4 regions of the Bacillus sp. ISL-39 genome follow, and region 3 is predicted to be linked to each of the others. Evidence: predicted binding sites of a transcription regulator. Region 3 holds the regulator's gene; each other region holds the start of a gene.
The links. The regulator Rex, encoded in region 3, represses fermentation and respiration genes when NADH is low (regulators of the CRP and FNR family bind a similar motif). The targets are predictions, from matches to a motif close to TTGTGAAATATTTCACAA.
Positions count from the first base shown of each region.

Region 1 (5,176 bases), on a different contig from region 3:
ACCATGCCAAACACAACTAAAGCGACTCATTCAATTGAAATTAAAGAATTACTCCAGTTTGCCGACCGGACCATCCATGTACAAAAAGGATCATATCTGTTTCAGGAGGGCATGGAGGCAGAGGAGCTTTATTTGATCCTGGGCGGCAAGGTCCAAATCAGCAAAGTCACCCAGGATGGCCGCGAGCTTGCCTTAAGAATTTGCGGAGAAAACGATATTTGCGGAGAGTTGACACTTTTTACTGATGCACCTAAGTATCTCTTGAGTGCGCTAATCCTGGAAGATGCGAAAATCGCAGCAATCAGAAAAGATGTGATCGAAAAGGAGATTTTCCACAATCCATCACTTGCCTTTGAATTCATGAAGTGGATGAGCGATCATTTCCGTAAAACCCAGACTAAATTCCGCGACCTGGTTCTTAACGGGAAAAAAGGAGCATTATTCTCTACCTTGATCCGGATGACTAACAGCTATGGTGTCCAGAAAGATACCGGCATTTTGATCGACCTGCCGCTGACTAACCAGGAGCTGGCCAATTTCTGCGGAACTTCCCGCGAAAGCACAAACCGGATCTTGAACGACCTGAAGCGAGAAGGAATCATTTCAATTAAAAAAGGGAAAATCCTCGTACATGATGTAGATTATTTACGCCAGGAAATCGGCTGTGAAAACTGCCCGGCAGTTTTTTGTTCCATTGATTAATATAAAAAAGCGAGTGAATGCCTTTCATCTGGCATCACTCGCTTTTTTTTAAAGTTCCCCAGGAGAGCTTTATCAGCTCTCCTGCTTTTGCTTTCTCAACGCTTTAGGGATGTAAACACAGAATGGCTCGCTCTCCAGGTAATCACCGGTCATCGCGTATGCTCTTGAGCGTGAACCCCCGCATACATGCCTGAATTCGCACACTCCGCATTTTCCTTTGTACTCATCAGGATTCCTCAATGATTTGAAGACTGGCGAATCCCTGTAAATTTCAGCAAGGGGCTGTTCCCTTACGTTCCCTGCTTTCACAGGCAGCAGCCCGCTTGGGTATACATCTCCAACGTGGGAAATGAACACGAACCCATTGCCATCGTTGACCCCTTTTGGCGCGCGGCCAAGGCCGTCGATAGACCCTGTCAGTCCTTCCTTTGTCAGTGCAGTCAAGTAATCAATTTCGTCTGTATGATCCTTTGCTTCCCGCATTTTTTGCTGGATGACAACCCGGCGATAATGTTGGGCAGCAGTTGTTTTAATATCGAACTTAACCCTTTTGCTTAAATCATACAGCCAGGTGAAGACTTTCTCATGCTCCACAGGAGAGATCATGTCCTTTTCCTGTCCGCGTCCTGTTGGAACCAGGAAAAACACACTCCAAAGGACACAATCTAAATCTTCGACCATTTTAGCCATTTCATCCAAATACTCAATATTATATCGTGAAATGACAGTATTGATTTGAATCGGGATTTCCAGTTCATGCAAATACTTGATTCTTTCCATCGTCAAATCAAAAGAGCCTGCTGTTCCCCTGAAGTGGTCATGGACTTCAGCCGTTGGTCCGTCAATGCTGAAAGCCCAGCGGGACAATCCAACTGACTTCGCCTTTTCAATCGCTTCTTTCGTTACATTTGGTGTCGCACTTGGTGTCATCGAAACACGGACACCTTTTTTCACCGCATACTCTGCGATATCAAAAACGTCTTCCCTCATCAATGGGTCTCCACCCGTGAACACAAGCATCGGATTATTCATCTCATATATTTGGTCAATCAGCGTTTTACCTTCTTCAAAAGACAATTCACGCGGATCTCGTCTATATTGTGCTTCCGCACGGCAGTGCAGGCATTTTAATTGGCAGGCTCTGGTAAGTTCCCAAATAACAATGAATGGGTCTTTGTTAAAATCTCTATCGAACATCATTGGCGCCTCCTTAAGTACTTCCCTATAAAAGAAGTATATAAGTGTTTCCAACATGATTAAGTGAACTAACTCACATAAATGAACCCGTAATTGCTATTTTGTATGACAATTTTGTGTCCTGTACTATCGGAATGAGATTTGTACAAATAATAAATTCCATGCCAGACAGCCATAAAAAAAGCAGCAGGAGAGTTCCTGCTGCTTTATCCTTATAACTTAATCCCTAACGCCTAGGGCGATTTTTGCATAACGGGACATCATGTCTTTTGACCATGGCGGGTTGAAAACGATATTTACTTCAGTATCTTTTACTTCAGGAAGGTCGGCAAGAGCCAGTTTTACCTGCTCAACGATCGTGCCTGCAAGCGGGCAGCCCATAGACGTCAACGTCATTGTCACTGTCGCAAGTCCTTCCTCGTTCAAATCAACATCATATACAAGCCCTAAATTAACGATATCGACGCCAAGTTCAGGGTCAACGACCATCTCAAGCGCACCCATAATGCTATCTTTTAATTCTTCATCCATCGGTGAACACTCCTTTTTTATTGCTGTAACCTATTACTATCATAACAATGATTTATAAGCATTTAAAGCGGAAAGGCATCAAATATGCTTTTCAAACCAATTTGCCGTTGCCTCCACACCCGCATTTGACACATTATGTCCTGCATTTTCGTCTGTAATGAATTCAAACTTTCCTTCTGCTTCCTTATAGCTTTTCCTGTTTTGCTCGTAAAAATGATAAGCAGCTTGATATGGTACAACCGGATCTAATTTTCCGTGCCAGAATAGCAATGGACGATGATTTAATTTTTCAGGCTGCAGGCTCAGGTCATACTGTTTAAGCTGATTCAGCAAACCTGATATTTCTTCCTGTGATAACCCAACCTGAACATTCCTTTTTTCCATTTCGTTCAGCTGCCATATCGCGAACTGCTCAAATGAAGGATTCCCCATCAAGCTGACACCAGCTTTTATCCACTCATACTTTGCCATTGCGCCGAGTGTCGTGATGCCTCCCATCGATGTACCCGCAACACCGATTCTCGCTGCATCCACCAGTCCTTCTTCAACCAACTCCTGTTTAATAGTCGAAAGTTCTTCGATCGATGTGATTACGATGTCCCAGAAACGGAAGCCAAGCTCGGTCTGCGACATCCCTTCGCTCCGTGTTCCATGATATTTCGCCTCAGGCATGATGACCCTGAATCCTTTTTCCGCAAAAAGATAAGCATAATGCATGTTTCGTTCCTTCGTGCTCGTAAACCCATGCAAAAAAACAATCAAAGGCATTCTCTCCTTAAATTGTTTTTGTTTTACGATATGGAGAACGGGAATATGTTGAATGGTTTTCTTTTCGACTAAAATCAATGATTGACCCTCCTGAAGAAAGCGGACATTAAATTTACCGCTCTTTTAAGTATCTAAAATGATTTTTTTACAATTTATATGTAAAATGGTTACCATAGTGGTTATAAGACCAATTAACCAGCAACCAATATATGTATTGTAGAACTCTTGCGAAAAAAGAGCCAATCATACGCATATTAATAGAAAAGCGGAGGCGACTGCCCAACTCCGACAAGCGTTGGAGGGCCTGACAGTGAAGTCGCTCTTTGACTTCATTGGCATGACCGAAACGTCTCGAGGAGTTAGGAGCCGCAGCTGGACAATATGAAAAGCGTAAGCGCCTTGCTCAGCCCCGACAAGCGCTGGAGGGCCGACCAGTGAAGTCGTTCTTTGACTTCATTGGGCGGACCGAAGCGACTCGAGGGGCTAGGCGCTGGAGCTGGACAATATGAAAAGCGTAAGCGCCTTGCTCAGCCCCGACAAGCGCGGTATTGAGACACTAAGAAAAATATTAGATTTAAAAAGGAGTATTTATGGCTGAAAAACATTTAATTGCATTAGATCTTGACGGAACATTACTGACAGATGATAAAACGATTTCTGAAAAAAACAAACACGTGATTAAAAAAGCACGGGAAGCAGGGCATGTTGTCATGATCGCGACAGGAAGACCATTCCGATCCAGCGAGATGTATTACCATGAACTTGCCCTTGATACGCCAATCGTCAACTTCAATGGCGCGTTTATCCATCACCCGCTCGATAACAGCTGGGGAGTCCATCATTCTCCGCTTTCAATCGATGTGGCCAAAGATATTGTAGAGGCACTTGATGATTTTAAATTCCACAATATCATTGCCGAAGTAATCGACGATGTATATGTCCACTATCATGATGAAAAACTGATGGACATTTTTAATATGGGAAATCCGAATATCACAACAGGGGATTTGAGAAGGTATTTGAAGGCCTCACCAACCAGCATGCTGATCCACTCTGATGAAGAGGACGTACGTAAAATCCGTAAGCACCTTTCTGAGGTTCACGCCGAAGTAATCGACCACAGAAGCTGGGCTGCTCCGTTCCACGTCGTCGAAATCGTCAAAAGCGGATTGAACAAAGCAGTTGGCTTAAAGAAAGCATCTGATTATTTCCAAATCCCTGCAGATCGCATTATTGCATTCGGCGACGAAGATAACGATTTGGAAATGCTTGAATACGCTGGACGCGGAATCGCAATGGGCAATGCGGTTGACGAAGTGAAAAACATCGCGAATGACATGACATTGACAAACGAAGAAGACGGCATTGGCGTCTATTTGAATGATTTGCTTAATTTAAAAGCTCTATAAGATACACCCAAGATGTCCGGTAGAAAAATTCTATCGGACATCTTTCGCTTGTTGCTGGCTGCGTTTGACCGTTATTTGTTTGTTTTTACCCTTTATAATCGGTACAATTCCCTGAATTTGGATGACGGCATAATTATTGTTGATGTTCGGGTAATTCCAGTTATTTTTCAGGAGATTTCCCCGCTTAATTAGGAGATTACACCCGATGATCGGGCAATTCCCTGGTTTCATTAGGAGAATAATTTTTCCAGTTACCATTTCCCTTTATAATTGATGGGTTTCTCCCTTCTATAAACTATAATTTTGGGATGAAGGCATGATTATTGCTGTTGTTCGGGGAAGTTCCTATTGATTTTAGCGACATTTCCGCGTTGGTCAGGTGATTACACAGGATAATCCGGCAACTTGCATTACAACCGTTTGTTTTCATACCAAAAGAGCATACTATAAGCGAAGCAGCGTACCAGCCTGTTTCAAATTCGCTCGTAGATGGAGGGGTAAAACGATGGGTAAAAGCAATAAATCCAAGCGTTTTGTACAGCAAGGGGTAGATACTGTCTCCAAGCATG
Region 1 is NZ_JAGGQM010000019.1:18,402-23,577, reverse strand. It holds gene J7E37_RS14450 (Crp/Fnr family transcriptional regulator) at 4-702, shown strand; gene J7E37_RS14445 (TIGR04053 family radical SAM/SPASM domain-containing protein) at 775-1,899, opposite strand; gene J7E37_RS14440 (metal-sulfur cluster assembly factor) at 2,119-2,430, opposite strand; gene yjfP (esterase) at 2,509-3,276, opposite strand; gene J7E37_RS14430 (Cof-type HAD-IIB family hydrolase) at 3,789-4,607, shown strand; gene J7E37_RS14425 (hypothetical protein) at 5,113-5,176, shown strand, end outside.
Region 1: a site for Rex is predicted at 1,961-1,978, ahead of J7E37_RS14445 (TIGR04053 family radical SAM/SPASM domain-containing protein). Genes of this name have one in related genera too.

Region 2 (5,176 bases), on a different contig from region 3:
GATGCTCCATAGCATTTAATAGAGTTTCACGGTTAAACACGTTGACGTTTAAGTGGTGGCCGTCTTTGATCGCATAGCCATCAAGGATGGAAACAAGGTTATTTGTACGGCTGTCTTCATCTTTTCCAAGTGCTTTTGGCACGATGGAGAATGTGTTTGAAATCCCGTCAAGTGCATAGCTGTATGGAAGCTTTGCTACAGATGACAGGGAAGCGAGAGTTCCTTTAGTGTCGCGTCCATGCATTGGGTTAGCACCTGGAGCGAATGGTTCGCCAGCGCGTCTTCCATCCGGTGTATTACCTGTCTTTTTTCCATATACGACATTTGAAGTAATGGTTAAGATTGACATTGTATGGACAGAGTTGCGATATGTCGGGTGTTTGCGCAGCTTAGTCATGAAGTTTTTCACAAGTTCAACTGCGATGCTGTCAACACGATCATCGTTGTTTCCGTATTTAGGGAAGTCGCCTTCTGTTTCAAAATCTACGGCAATGCCGTTTTCGTCACGGATTACTTTGACCTTTGCATGCTTGATTGCACTTAATGAATCCGCTACTACACTTAAGCCTGCAATTCCAGTTGCCATTGTGCGAAGGACTTCTGTATCATGCAGCGCCATTTCGATTCTTTCGTAGCTGTACTTATCATGCATATAGTGAATGACATTCAATGTATTGATGTATAGGCCGGCAAGCCATTCCATCACATTGTCGAATTTGGCCATCACTTCTTTATAGTCAAGCACATCGGAAGTAATCGGGCTAAAACCTGGAGCTATCTGCACCTTGAGTTTTTCATCGACTCCGCCATTGATTGCGTAAAGCAACGCTTTCGCCAGGTTGGCGCGTGCTCCGAAGAACTGCATTTGCTTGCCGATTTCCATTGCTGATACGCAGCATGCAATTCCGTAGTCATCACCGTATTCGCAGCGCATCAAATCGTCATTTTCATATTGGATAGAGCTCGTTTTGATTGACATCTCTGCACAATACTTTTTGAAGTTCTCAGGCAGCGCAGGTGACCATAACACTGTCAGGTTTGGCTCTGGAGCCGGTCCGAGATTATCAAGTGTATGAAGGAAGCGGAAAGAGTTCTTCGTTACAAGCGATTGCCCATTATGTGCCATACCGCCGATTGATTCAGTTACCCAGGTTGGGTCACCACTGAATAACTCGTTATAGTCAGGAGTACGCGCAAATTTCACGAGGCGAAGCTTCATGACGAAATGATCGACAATCTCCTGTGCTTCTTTTTCAGTAAGTGTTCCATTTTGCAAGTCTCTTTCAATATAGATATCAAGGAAAGTTGCGACACGGCCAAGGCTCATTGCTGCACCATTCTGTTCTTTGATTGCAGCAAGGTATGCGAAGTAGACCCACTGGAAGGCTTCAACTGCATTGGATGCTGGCTTGGAAATATCATAGCCATAGCTCATGGCAAGCTGCTTCAATTCATTCAATGAACGGTATTGCTCAGAAATTTCTTCCCTTAGGCGCATTGTGTCCTCTGTCATGACACTGCTGGTCATTCCATGATCTTTCTTCTTTTGCTCCATCAGGAAGTCTACACCATAAAGAGCTACACGGCGGTAGTCGCCAATGATGCGGCCGCGTCCATAAGCATCCGGCAGGCCAGTGATGATTCCGGCTTTACGAGCCTGGAGCATTTCTTTTGTATAAACATCGAATACACCCTGGTTATGAGTTTTACGGAAGTCAGTAAAGATTTTTTCTACTTCTTTATCCAATTCATAACCATATGCCTCGCATGCTGCTTTCGCCATACGAATGCCGCCAAAAGGCTGCATAGAACGTTTAAATGGCTGATCAGTCTGGAAGCCTACGACTTTTTCTTTGGTCTGGTCAAGATAGCCCGGCCCATGGGATGTAATAGTGGATACGACTTTCGTATCCATATCAAAAACACCGCCGTTGTCACGTTCCTGCTTTGTCAATTCCATTACCTGCTGCCATAATTGAAGCGTTTCATCTGTTGCACCTTCAAGGAAACTGAAATCACCGGTATATTCAGAGAAGTTTTTTAGAATAAAGTCCCTAACATTGATATCTTCCTGCCAAGCACCATTTTTAAAGCCTTTCCATTGTTCCATTTTAATTCACCTCTAAAGTAGATGTTTATATAACAGTTACCACACTTTTATCATACTACGGATATAACAGATTGAGTGTGACATATTTGTGAAATTATGAACAATACAATATTAATATGTGTTTCACTCTTGAATATGGATCTGAATTTAAAAACTGTTCTATAATTGTGCGGAGGTTTTCTGGCGCTGTTATATATGAATTTCTTTATTATAATTCTATCAGGAAATTTAGTACCGTGTTTATAGTGTTATGGATGTTTTGTGTCAATTTCAGAAATGGAACCAAAAGAAAAAACAGGATGCAATATCCTGTTTCACCGTTTGGCTTAATCGACGACGATATAGGCGATCATAGGTCCGTTATGCTCAGCTGAAGGATGAGTCAGACAAATCAGCCTGTATGTCCCTTCTTTTTCAAATTGTAAAGGGACAACTGTTTCTTCCCCCTTCTTTACCACACCTTTAATATCGGTTCCTTCAATGATGAAAGGATGTTCCTTTCCGTTGACCCCCAGTATCTTCAAATGAACCTTTTCTCCTTTTTCCAAAAAGATTGTTCCTGGGTCCCATCGGTATGCTTCAATTTCCTTGCCATCATCTGTAGTAGACTTGAACTCGCCGGTCACCATATGGATTTCGCGGATTTGTTCATTCTGTCCGCCAATTGCCGGAGTGGCATCAGGCTTTAGGCTCAACCATAGAGTACCGACGATGGCAATAAATACGATTAGTCCCAAAAAATATAATGTTCTTCTTTTAAACACAAAGAAATGCATGTTTTCACCTCCTTAAGATCCTCTTTAAATATCTATGCTCGTCCCCTAGCTGAACTTGTCTAATTTTTTTTGAATTTCTCTTGTATAGATTAACTGGACAACAACAAACTATAGATTAGATACGAACCAAGGAGGAAAGTATGTACCGTTTATTTACGCATAATGACTTAGATGGAGTGGCCTGCGGGATTTTATTCAGGCTTGCGTTTGGTGAAAAGGCCGATGTCCGTTATAATTCTGTCTCTGGACTTAACTTCCAGGTGGAGAAATATTTTGACAGAATGAATGAGCGCATGAAAAAGGAGGACCACCTTTACATAACCGATTTATCTGTTAACCATGAAAACACTAAAAAAATCAATCAGTTTGTTAATGAAGGTGGAAAGGCGAAGTTGATTGACCACCACAAAACTGCCATGCATTTCAATGAATACAGCTGGGGCAGGGTAAAAGTGGAGGATGAATCCGGGACGCTGACTAGTGCAGCATCACTCGTATATGACTATTTAGTCCAGGAAAATCATCTGGTTAAAAATGGATCTCTCGACGAGTTTGTTGAGCTTGTCAGGCAATACGATACCTGGGACTGGGATATCCTTAAGAATTACAAGGCAAAGAATTTGAACGACCTGTTTTTTATGGTTTCGATAGAAGAATTTGAAGACCGGATGGTACCTCGTCTGACATCTGGAGATCGTTTTGATTATGATGATTTTGAAACAAAACTGCTTGAGATGGAAGAAGGTAAAATCGAGCGATACATCAGGAGGAAAAAACGGGAAATTATCCAGATTGAAACAGATGGACTATATGGAGGCGTCGTTCACGCGGAATCCTATCATTCGGAATTGGGGAACGAGCTCGGCAAGGAATATCCACATCTTGATTATATAGCGATTATGAATTTAGGAGGAAAGAAAATAAGCTTCCGGACAATACATGATGATGTGGATGTCTCTGCCGTAGCAGGCGAATTTGGCGGGGGCGGACACGCTAAAGCATCTGGATGCTCCATGAACAAAGAAGCTTATAACCGCTATATTGAACAGGCTTTTCCGCTGGATCCAATCAAGCCGGACGCCTTTAGAAATACTTATAATTTAAAGGACTCCAAAAATGGATGTCTGTATGAGAATCGAGACAGGGACTTATATCTGATTTATACGGATGGTACCCATTATTTCGTTCAACAGGAGAGCAAGGAACGGCATGGGCCCTTTGACGGTTTTGAATTAGCTGAACGGTTTGTAAAAAGGGAGTATGGAGCCGCTCTTGCCAGGGATGATGTATATATTTCCTATCTGGAAAATATCGTTTTCAACGGAAGGAGTTGAGGGGGAGAGGGTCTCAAAACCTCAGTCAGTGGTAATGAATTATAGTTACATTTAGGTCACCGATGACTTTTTATGGTGACCTGTTTTAATGGTTTAGGGACGTAATTCTTAAAAATCTTCATTTCCCCTGCGCCAGTAAGCTTCATTGGTTCATAGGAGCAGACCCGGAGTTTTTTTATGTTTACAATCTTTTCAGATTATTCCAGTTTAATTAAAAAATTATAACACTAAACATCTTTCGACAGAATTCTGCTAAAATAAGGGAGAGATTAGGATACTGGAAGTGGTATGATGAGGAAGTTTTTGGCCCTATTTATGTTGTTATTGTTTAGCGTGTATCTTTCCGCCGGATTCGTTAAGGCAGAGGCAGATAATCCTGTTTTAACTTCTGAAGCCGCCGTTTTGATGGATACGCAGACGGGTGCGTTATTATTCGGAAAAAATGAAGAAACAAAGATGTATCCTGCGAGCTTGACGAAGATTGCTACAGCCATCTATGCAATTGAAACAGCTGACCTTAATGAGCTAGTCATAGTAAGTGAGGAAATAGAGAATATCGATGGAACAAGGGTTTATCTCAACCCGGGAGAACAGGTTTCATTGAGACAGCTGATCCAGGGTATGCTTATTAATTCAGGAAATGATGCTGCACTGGCAATTGCCATCCATTTGGATGGTTCGATGGAGAGCTATTCAAAAAAGATCAATCAGTTCCTGGAGGCAAATATTGGCGTAGAGGATACTCATTTTGTCAACCCGCATGGTTTGTTCAATGAAAATCATTATACAACAGCCAGGGACCTTGGCTTGATCTTAAACTATGCGATGAACAATCCGGATTTCCGGGAGATTTTTGGCACTAAGCAAGTAGATTGGGATGGAGAGTCATGGGATACGACCATTCACTCTCACCATCGTATGCTAAAAGGTGAAATACCATATGATGGAATAACAGG
Region 2 is NZ_JAGGQM010000022.1:121,177-126,352, forward strand. It holds gene pflB (formate C-acetyltransferase) at 1-2,110, opposite strand, end outside; gene J7E37_RS16440 (cupredoxin domain-containing protein) at 2,437-2,886, opposite strand; gene J7E37_RS16445 (DHH family phosphoesterase) at 3,027-4,220, shown strand; gene J7E37_RS16450 (D-alanyl-D-alanine carboxypeptidase family protein) at 4,512-5,176, shown strand, end outside.
Region 2: a site for Rex is predicted at 2,197-2,214, ahead of pflB (formate C-acetyltransferase). Genes of this name have one in related genera too.

Region 3 (5,176 bases):
CCAAGAGTTACTTTTACTGCATTTGCAAGAGAATCTACCCCGCGAAGCATCGCGCGGCGTGCTTCTTCACTGAACTTAATTTCTTTTGCCATTGTAAAAAGACCTCCTCAGATTATTAATATTTTAACGTTCTGTCTATAATCGCAGTGATTATTCTACAACTGCTAGAATGTCGTTTTCACGTAGGATCAGGTACTCAGTTCCCTGGTACTTTACTTCTGTGCCTGCGTATTTTGAGAAGATAATGCGGTCTCCGACTGCAACTTCAAGAGCAACGCGCTCACCGCTTTCAAGAACTCGGCCAGTTCCAACAGCTACGACTTTACCTTCTTGAGGTTTTTCTTTCGCTGTGTCGGGTAAAACGATACCGCTTGCAGTTTTTTCTTCAGACTCAACAAGCTCGATAATAATGCGATCTCCTAGTGGCTTGATCAAGTGAAACAACCTCCTCAAATTATATGTAGATTATTTTTTATTAGCACTCGCCTCAATAGAGTGCTAACACAATTTATATAATAATGAATCTCCATTTTTTTTGCAAGCGTGAAGCCTAATTTTTTTATAAATTTTAGCATTTAAATCCAGCCTCTTTCCCTTCGACAGCATGTACTATTTTTCGCATATCCGTGGGAAGCCCGGCTAAAAAAGACCACCATAAAGAGTATGCCAGTTCACAGGAATTTTAACCAAAATATTCACGAGACACCCTGATATTTGAACTTTCCCGATGATTACTAGTAAAATGGATAGATAGCATTCTTATAATTGCTTTTATGGCATACACATAGACCGATCCGAATAGAAGGAGATTATCATATTGAAAAAGGAATACTGGTACGTCATTATCGCCTATATCGCCATGCAGCTTTCAAGCTTGATCGGTATCCCGATTGTTGCCTTTATCGGAGCCGCAATGGGAAAAAGCCTGGAGGAAATGGAGACCCTTTCGATTCCCTACTGGCTCGTGATCAGCTTTTCGCTGACACTTGTGATTGTGCTCCTGCTCCTAAGGAAGGAACGCCGGACAGGCGCCGACCTGCGTGATGCTTCATCACCGGCAAGCTCAGCTGTCTGGGCATTCGCAGGTGTATTCCTTGCTCTGTTCGCCCAATCGATTGCTGCAAGCATCGAGAACATGCTTGGGATCGAAATGGGCTCGGAGAATACACAGGAAATCATCAAGCTGATTGAAATGTTCCCGATTGTCATTTTGGTCAGTTCGATTATCGGCCCAATTTTAGAAGAAATCGTCTTCCGAAAAATCATTTTCGGCAGCCTGCATAAGAAAATGAATTTCTTTTTCGCCGGACTGATCAGCTCCGTCATTTTCGCGCTTGCGCATATGGAGCCGGAGCACGTGATCCTGTACTCAGCAATGGGGTTCACCTTTGCTTTCCTTTATGTAAAAACAAAGCGGATCATCGTGCCTATCATTGCCCATGTTACAATGAATACGATGGTTGTACTGATTCAATCCGTATTTAGGGAAGACATTGAGAGAATGATAAAAGAAGCAGAGAAAATTCAAAGCTTTATTGGGGGATTTTAAGTTATGAAGCAATCGCCTATATTTTCAGGCATTGTCTACATCTTGTTAGGCAGCTTATTCACCTATTTCGCCATCCAGAATGTAAATGAGACAGGCTGGGGATTCTTCAGCTATTTGCTTGTAGCCCTTGCCACGTTCGACTTTGGCTCTGGCATCAGGATGATCATGTTCCATTTCAAACTGAAGAATATACAGAAAAAATAGCTCCTTCATCGTGAAGGAGCTGTTTTTTATTCTACCGATTCAGTTGTTTCAGTATCTGTTGGATAATGTTTTAAGAAATAAATCAATGACTGCAGTTCAACCGCCAAATCAATGTGATGAATCCTGATGGACGCCGGCACATTCAGTCTCGCTGGCGTGAAATTAAGGATTCCCTTGATATTCGCCTGCACCAATCGGTCTGTTATCGGCTGTGCTACTGCTGAAGGAACAGTCAGGATTGCGACCTGGATTCCTTCCTCGACGACAACCTTGTCCAGGTCATCCATATGATATACTGCTACGTCGCCAATCTTCGTGCCGACCTTGTCAGGGTCAACATCAAAGGCTATCTCAATCTTCGTGTTATTGTTTTTGGAAAAATTATAATTCAAAAACGCTGTTCCCAGATTCCCGACTCCAATCAAGGCTACCTTCGTCAGTTCATCCTGATCAAGTGTCTTTCGGAAGAAAGTCAGCAGGTAATTCACATTGTACCCGTACCCTTTTTTACCCAAAGCTCCAAAGTAGGAAAAATCCCTTCGGATAGTCGCTGAATCCACTTTTACCGCTTCACTTAATTCCGCGGATGACACCCTTTGCTTCCCTGAAGAATGCAAGTTCAATAAGAACCGGTAATATAGTGGCAAACGTTTTGCGGTTGCCTGCGGAATCTTCATAGCATCATTCGTCATTCTCCATCCTCCACCCTCTGTCCGTATTTCTATCTCAACTTTTCTTCTCTCTTGAAATCACCGTTTTTACCGCCGGTTTTTTCAACAAGATATGTCTTGCCGATCACCATGCCCTTATCTGCGGCCTTGCACATATCATAAACAGTCAGCGCACATGCTGAAGCTGCTGTTAGCGCTTCCATTTCCACACCTGTATTCCCTTTTGTTTTTACAGCTGCGGCGATGTTCAAAATATAGTCATTTTCATTTTGCTCCCAATCGAATGAAAGGTCAATGCCTGTCAATGGAATCGGGTGGCACATCGGGATGATTTCAGACGTCTTCTTCGCTGCCATGATGCCTGCTACCTGCGCGACAGCAAGTACATCCCCTTTTTTCATTTTATTTTCAGTGATTCTCACATATATATCTTCGTTCACGGTTATGCTTGAATGGGCGACTGCCGTACGGACCGTCTCTGGTTTTTCGCTGACATCGACCATCTTCGCTCTGCCCTCTTCGTTAAAATGCGTAAATTCTGCCATAATAAAGCTCCTTTCTACCAAATGATACACTATTTTGTCAAACTTGTGTGTGAACTTTGTTTCAATGTTCTCAATAATATAGCGGAATTTTAATACCATGGGACCTATAGCAGGGCGCACATATTGCCGTGCCTATATTATTGGGTTACACTATCTCTAAGGCAATAGAGGTGAAAAATAATGATATTATTACAAGTTAATCAGCTATCAAAATATTTTGCTGCTGATCTTATTTTATCGAATATAAAGTTTGAAATACAGACTAATGACCGAGTAGCGCTTGTCGGCCGGAACGGGGCAGGAAAATCAACCCTGCTGAAAATCATCGCCGGGTACGAATCACATGACGGCGGTGAGATCATCCGGCCAAAAGGTACGACAATTGGCTATCTGGCCCAAAATACAGGGCTTGAATCCGAGAAAAGCATCTGGGATGAAATGCTGGGTGTTTTTGATCATCTGCACAACATGGAAAAAGACTTGCGCCGGCTGGAGGAAAAAATGTCGGATCCTGGAATCCTGTCTAATCAGACAGAATACGACAGAGTCCTCAAAGAGTATGACTTGCTGCAGGTTCAGTTCAAGGAAAAAGGCGGATACCAATATGAAGCCGATATCCGTTCCGTCCTTCACGGCCTGAACTTCCATTCTTTTGATTATTCCACAAAGATATCCACTTTAAGCGGCGGACAGAAAACTAGACTCGCATTGGCGAAGCTATTATTGACGCGCCCGGATATTCTGATTCTGGATGAACCGACGAACCACCTGGATATTGACACGCTTTCCTGGCTTGAGCAGTATTTGCAAGGCTATAGCGGAGCCATCCTGATCGTCTCACATGACCGCTACTTCCTTGATAAGGTCGTGAACCAGGTATATGAAATCTCCCGCCATCAGCTGACGAAGTTTCCTGGCAATTACAGCTCGTATTTAGAGCAGAAAGCCGCGAATTATGAGCGGGATTTGAAACTGTATGAGAAGCAGCAGGATGAGATCTCCAAGCTACAGGACTTTATCCAGCGTAACCTGGCCAGGGCATCAACAACTAAGCGTGCCCAGAGCCGACGGAAACAGCTTGAAAAAATCGACCGTATGGACAGGCCTAAGGGTGATGAAAAATCCGCCACGTTCAGCTTCCAAATTGAGCGCCAGAGCGGGAATGATGTCCTGAAGGTGAATACACTTGCTGTCGGCTATCAGAATGACATCGTATCTGAAAATATCTCGTTCAATCTTTCCCGTGGGGACAGTACGGCACTGGTTGGACCGAATGGCGTTGGAAAATCAACTTTACTAAAAACAATCGTTGAGAAACTGCCCTCGATTAACGGCAATATTCAATATGGTTCCAATGTTTCGATCGGCTACTATGATCAGGAACAGGCAGAGCTCAGCTCGAATAAAAAGGTATTGAATGAACTTTGGGATGAATACCCCCTGAAGTCTGAAAAAGAAATCCGCACAGTACTTGGGAACTTTCTTTTCTCAGGTGATGATGTCTTAAAAATCGTCTCCACCCTGAGCGGTGGTGAAAAGGCCCGTCTGGCACTGGCCAAGCTGATGCTGCAGAATTCGAATTTCTTAATTTTGGACGAGCCGACAAACCACCTTGACCTGGACAGCAAGGAAGTTCTCGAGAATGCCCTGATTGATTATCCAGGCACCATCCTGTTCGTCTCACATGACCGCTATTTTATCAACAGGATCGCGACAAAGGTTCTCGAGCTCGACCGTGCTGGTTCAACTGAATACCTTGGCGATTACGATTATTACGTCGAGAAAAAGCTTGAGCAGGAAGAGCTGAAGGCATTGGCAGAACAGGCCGCCAAAGCATCTGGAAGCTTTGTGGACAACTCAAAGCAGGACAAAACCTCCTATCAGCAGGACAAAGAAGCGAAAAAACTCGAACGCCAGCGCAAACGCCGCATGGAAGAAGTGGAAGCGAAGATTGAACAGCTGGAATTAGAAGTTGCTGAATACGAAGAATTGCTCTGTGATCCAGAGGTTTTCCAGGATCACGAAAAAGCAGGAGAGATCAATAGTAAGATTGAAGCCGCAAAAAAGAAACTCGATGAACTGATGGATGAGTGGACAGAGCTGGCTTAATGATGAATAACCGGACATGAGGGTGTCCGGTATTTTTTTGTACTGAAAAATTGGTAAAAAACTGAGGAATTTCCAATTCGCTATAAAAATGAGATTTT
Region 3 is NZ_JAGGQM010000015.1:42,378-47,553, forward strand. It holds gene groL (chaperonin GroEL) at 1-92, opposite strand, end outside; gene groES (co-chaperone GroES) at 151-435, opposite strand; gene J7E37_RS13085 (CPBP family intramembrane glutamic endopeptidase) at 818-1,549, shown strand; gene J7E37_RS13090 (YdiK family protein) at 1,553-1,753, shown strand; gene J7E37_RS13095 (redox-sensing transcriptional repressor Rex) at 1,780-2,445, opposite strand; gene moaC (cyclic pyranopterin monophosphate synthase MoaC) at 2,475-2,969, opposite strand; gene J7E37_RS13105 (ABC-F family ATP-binding cassette domain-containing protein) at 3,150-5,078, shown strand.

Region 4 (5,176 bases), on a different contig from region 3:
AGGAGCGTAAAACATCGTGAATTCAGCCATTCTCAAACCTCCTATGCGTGGTCGTTCCTTTTCCCCTGAACATAGTCCTTATTAAATAAAAATAACCTCAGCAGCAGGTACAGTGACGGAAGCAGAAGCCCAAGCCCAGCAATGAACGCGATGATAAGTGCAATGGCCATCGCTTCATTTGTGAAGCTGTCGTATATGCTGAGAAACGGATAAAGCAGATAAGGGTAATGCGAAATACCATAGGCAAAAAAGGCAATAAAGAATTGGCCGGTCAATAGTCCAAACGCCACCCCGTATGCCTTCCGTTTTCCAATCAGGTACACGGTTCCCACAAACAAGATGAAGGAGATGGCAAACAGCCACCATAAATCAACAAGTCTGCTGTAATGCTCAGGGTTATGGCCCCTAAGTTCCACGATGATGCCTGTTGCCGTAACGATTGCCGGCACCGACCAAATTAAGGCATATTTCCGCAGCAGTTCTGTTGCCGGTTCATCTTGTGCCTTATTCGCATACCAGGTCAAAAAAACGGCAGATATATAAAGAACCGCAGTCAGGCTCAGGATTACAATGCTCCATGTTAATGGACTGGTGAACAGGGCCCAGTAGTCCAACTCGATCCCCGAGGCAGTTTCCTCCACAAAGCCTCCCTCTGAAATCGTGAGTACAATCGATAGAGAGGCAGGGATGAACAAGCCAGTGAGTCCATATAAATACGTGTATCTCTTATGCTTTAATCCCCCATAATTCGTGAACGCATAATATGCCCCGCGAATGGCGAGCAAAACAACTCCAATGCTCGCGGGCACCAGCAGGATGGTTCCATAATAATAAGCTGTTTTAGGAAAGAAGCCGACAATTCCCACGAAGAAGAATACAAGAAATACGTTCGTGACTTCCCAGACAGGCGATAAATATCGCTGGATGATTCCTGTCAGGATATGCTGCTTTCCCCTGAACAAGCTGTAAGCATTGAAAAAACCTGCACCGAAATCGATGGAAGCGACGATGACATAACCAAATAGAAAGAGCCAAAGAACTGAAATCCCTATTATCTCAAGCGTCATCGAAATCCACCTTCCTTCTCCAGTTCCCTGTCTTCCAGTTCCTGTTCAACTGGATTTTTCCTGAACATCCTTGTTAATACAACGGTGCTGCCAATGGCCAGGATCAAGTATAAACCTGCAAACAGAAGCAGCATCAAATCGACCTGTCCGCTTGTGGTCGCCGCATCCTCAACTTTCATGATTCCTCGAAGGATCCATGGCTGTCTTCCGACTTCAGCGAACCACCAGCCAAGTTCAATCGCTAGCATCGATAACGGTCCGCCGAAGACAATCAGCCAGCGGTACCATCTTGCCCTGATAAAACCCCATTTCATCCACACGCCCACAACATAGACAAGCGAAAGGGCCATCATCCACATCCCGATTGTCACCATTCCATCAAACAGATAATGGATGTACAATGGCGGGATTTCATCTTCAGGGAATTCATTAAGTCCTATAACTTCAGCGTTAGGGTCGCTATGAGCCAAGATACTCAGTGCATAAGGAATCTCAAGGGCATATTTTACTTCACCGTCATCAAGAACACCATACAACATCAACGGCGCCCCCTCATGCGTCTCGAAGTGCCACTCTGCTGCTGCCAGCTTTTCCGGCTGGTATTCTGCGAGGTATTTACCCGAAAAATCGCCGATGACCGCAGCAGCAATTGAAAAGATAAGACCGATTTTCATTGTTAAAAATAATGCTTTTTTATGGTAGATATGATTGGATCCTTTTAAAAGCCGGAATGCGCCTATCGAAGCGAGTAAAAATGCTGATGTCATGTAAGCTGTCGCCAGCACATGGGCGACCTTCGTCGGCATTGCCGGATTGAACATGGCAAGAACGGGATTGATATTGACCAGCTGGCCGTTCACAAGGTCAAAGCCTTGTGGCGCATTCATGAATGCATTAACCATCGTGATGAACACAGCTGAAAAAGAAGCCCCAACCGCCACCGGAATCAACAGCAGCAAATGTTTCTTCTGATTTTCAAACCGATCCCATGTATATAAATAGATTCCTAGAAAAATAGCTTCAAAGAAGAACGCGAAGGTTTCCATGAACAGAGGAAGAGCGATCACGTTACCCGCCAGTTCCATAAAATTTGGCCATAACAATGACAGCTGCAATCCAATTGCCGTCCCTGTCACAACTCCAACTGCAACGGTGATTACAAAGCCACGGGTCCACCTTCTTGCGAGCAGGATATAATGCTCATCCTGTTTCTTGATTCCCAGCCACTGAGCAATCATGATCATCAGCGGTATTCCCACTCCAATGGTGGCATAAATGATATGGAAGGATAATGTAAGCTCCGTCAAGACACGGCTGAAAAAAACTGATTCTTCATTCCCCATTTTTCAATACCCCTTTTCTATCCAGCAAAAATTCGGCCGATAAAAGACAATCCCATGATTGCCGCTACAATAAAAGCAAGCCACATAAGCATTCTTTCTTGTTTTTTATACATAAGTCACCTCGAAAGTTTGTTCACTTTATCACATTTTTGCGCAATCTCTGACCTAATCCTTTATACAGTATAAATGTGAGAGAAATATGTTATGTAATCCATTTTGGCATCTTTCATTTCATTCCCGTTCTCCGGCCTGTTAAAACGAAAAAACAGCATATTGTCAGTGTGCACGTTTCGATATTTCCAGCTTCTCTTTATATCTTTGGAAAAACCAAATAACAGCTGCCACCCACAGACCGCTGGCAAGAAAACCGCCAATGATATCACTTGGATAATGGACGCCTAAATAAACCCTGCTCAACCCAATCGCTAAGATCATAAAAGCGCTGAGGATGATGACAGCTACTCTCCCAATCCGGGAGGGGACATGGCGCCAGAGCAGGAAAGCAAGAATGCTATAAAAAGAAAAAGCATTCATCGCATGGCCGCTTGGAAAACTGTAGCCGCCTATATCGATCAGCCGGTGAAAATCCGGGCGTGCCCGATGAAAATAAAGTTTCAGCAATCTGTTCAAGATCGGTGTAATATATACAACAGACAGGAAAACAAGGATTTCCAGCCTGTGTTTTAACACGTAAAAAAGAAACAGGAAAATGGGAATGGTCAGGATTACGATCAATTTTAAGGAGCCAATATAGGTAAAGAATTTCATGGCCGAAGTCAGGCCCTCTGCTTCGAGTCCCTGCACTGCATCAATGACAGCCCGGTCGAACACCATCAGATGTTCAGCCTGTACCAGATAAGACATAATGATAAAACCAAATAACGAACCAAAAAAGGCGGTTAAAAGCTGCAGATTGAACTTCATGAATCCTGTTCCCTCCCGTGCATTCTAAATCCCCCTTACTATTCCCAATCCGCTATTTTAAAAAGACCTTTCATGACTTCATTGTTAGCAAGTTGGTAACATTCACAAACCAAACAAAAAAAGGAATGAACTTAATCATCCCCTTTTAAAATAATCGCCGGCCGCCCGACTGGATAATATTCAATTGTCCCGCATGCTTTGAGGGCAGCTTCATCTAAACAGTTCCTGCCGTCAAAGATAATTGGCTTTTTCATGTTATCCAATAGAGCTTTGACATCAAGCTCCGTGAATTCTTCCCATTCTGTGACAATAAACAAAGCATCTGCCTCTTCAGCAGCTTCTGCTGCAGAGTCAACGTAAGTGATGATGTCACCAATGACCTTCCTTGCATTGCTGGCTGCAACTGGGTCAAAGGCTGCAACTTCAGCCCCTGAAGCAGTCAAGGAGCGTGCAATTTTGATTGACGGAGCTTCCCTCATATCATCCGTATTCGGTTTGAAGGAAAGGCCGAGCATGGCGATTTTCTTACCCTTCAATTCTCCCAATCGTTTCAATGCCTTAGTTACAAGCAGCTCATGCTGATGATCATTGATGGCAATTGTCTCTTCCAATAATAAAAATGGGACCCCTAGATTCCTTGAGGTATGCAGCATGGCTTTTACATCCTTTGGAAAACAGGATCCGCCATACCCTATTCCCGCCTTTAAAAAGGCGGAACCAATCCGCTTATCTAATCCCATCCCCTTCCCTACATCATCGACGTCCGCTCCTGCGGCTTCGCATAGATTGGCGATTGCATTGATAAAACTGATTTTTGTCGCCAAAAATGCATTTGAAGCGTATTTGATCATTTCAGCGCTTCTCACATCCGTCAATAAAAATGGGACGTTCAGCGGCCGGTACATCTCTCGGATTTTTTTAGAGGCACACGCATCGTCAGAGCCAATGATAATCCTGTCAGCTTTCAATGTATCCTCGATGGCTGACCCCTGCCGCAGGAACTCCGGGTTGGAGACCATCTTGATGTCAACTTTATTTTTCAGCTGCGCCAATAACAGTGTTTCAAAATATTCATTTGTCCCAACTGGCACCGTACTTTTAATTACAACAATACAATCCCTGACTATATGTTCAGCGAGATCCTTTGCGGCTTGCTCAAGATAGCTTAAATCCGCCTGCCCGTCGTCACTTTGAGGGGTACCAACGGCGATTATGATAATATCAGCGTGGCTCAATGCATACTGATGGGAGGTAGTAAAAGCGAGTCTCCCTGCAGAGGAGTTTTTAATGAGAAGGTCTTCTAGACCGGGTTCATAAATCGGGGACTTTCCTTCCTTAAGAAGCTCTATTTTCCTTTCATCAACATCTATGCAAATTACATTGTGTCCGATTTCCGCCAGGCAGACTCCTGTGGACAGCCCGACATAACCTGTTCCAAGTACCGCGACCCTCATGTCAGTCACACTCTCTCTTCATGTCCGGCATCTCGTACACTTCTTTTAAATACTCAATGACATCATCTCTTGTATCTTCCCTTTGCAGTGCGAAATCAACCGTTGCCTTGATGAAACCGATTTTGTCCCCGATATCGTACCGCCTGCCCTCAAAGTGATACGCCAACACCGCCTGGCGCTTATTGAGTTCATTGATTGCGTCCGTCAGCTGCAATTCTCCCCCATGGCTGGCTGGAGTCTTTGCCAGTACCTCAAAAATTTCCGGCCTCAGTACATAGCGTCCCATTATTGCATAATTTGAAGGTGCCTCATCTTTCGAAGGCTTTTCTACCAGTGAATCAATATAGAACAGATTTGGCTCGAGGTTCGCCCCCTTCGGCTTGATGAT
Region 4 is NZ_JAGGQM010000027.1:32,361-37,536, reverse strand. It holds gene cydS (cytochrome bd oxidase small subunit CydS family protein) at 1-30, opposite strand, end outside; gene J7E37_RS18625 (cytochrome d ubiquinol oxidase subunit II) at 42-1,067, opposite strand; gene J7E37_RS18620 (cytochrome ubiquinol oxidase subunit I) at 1,064-2,410, opposite strand; gene J7E37_RS18615 (phosphatase PAP2 family protein) at 2,687-3,334, opposite strand; gene J7E37_RS18610 (UDP-glucose dehydrogenase family protein) at 3,466-4,788, opposite strand; gene galU (UTP--glucose-1-phosphate uridylyltransferase GalU) at 4,790-5,176, opposite strand, start outside.
Region 4: a site for Rex is predicted at 2,540-2,557, ahead of J7E37_RS18620 (cytochrome ubiquinol oxidase subunit I). Genes of this name have one in related genera too.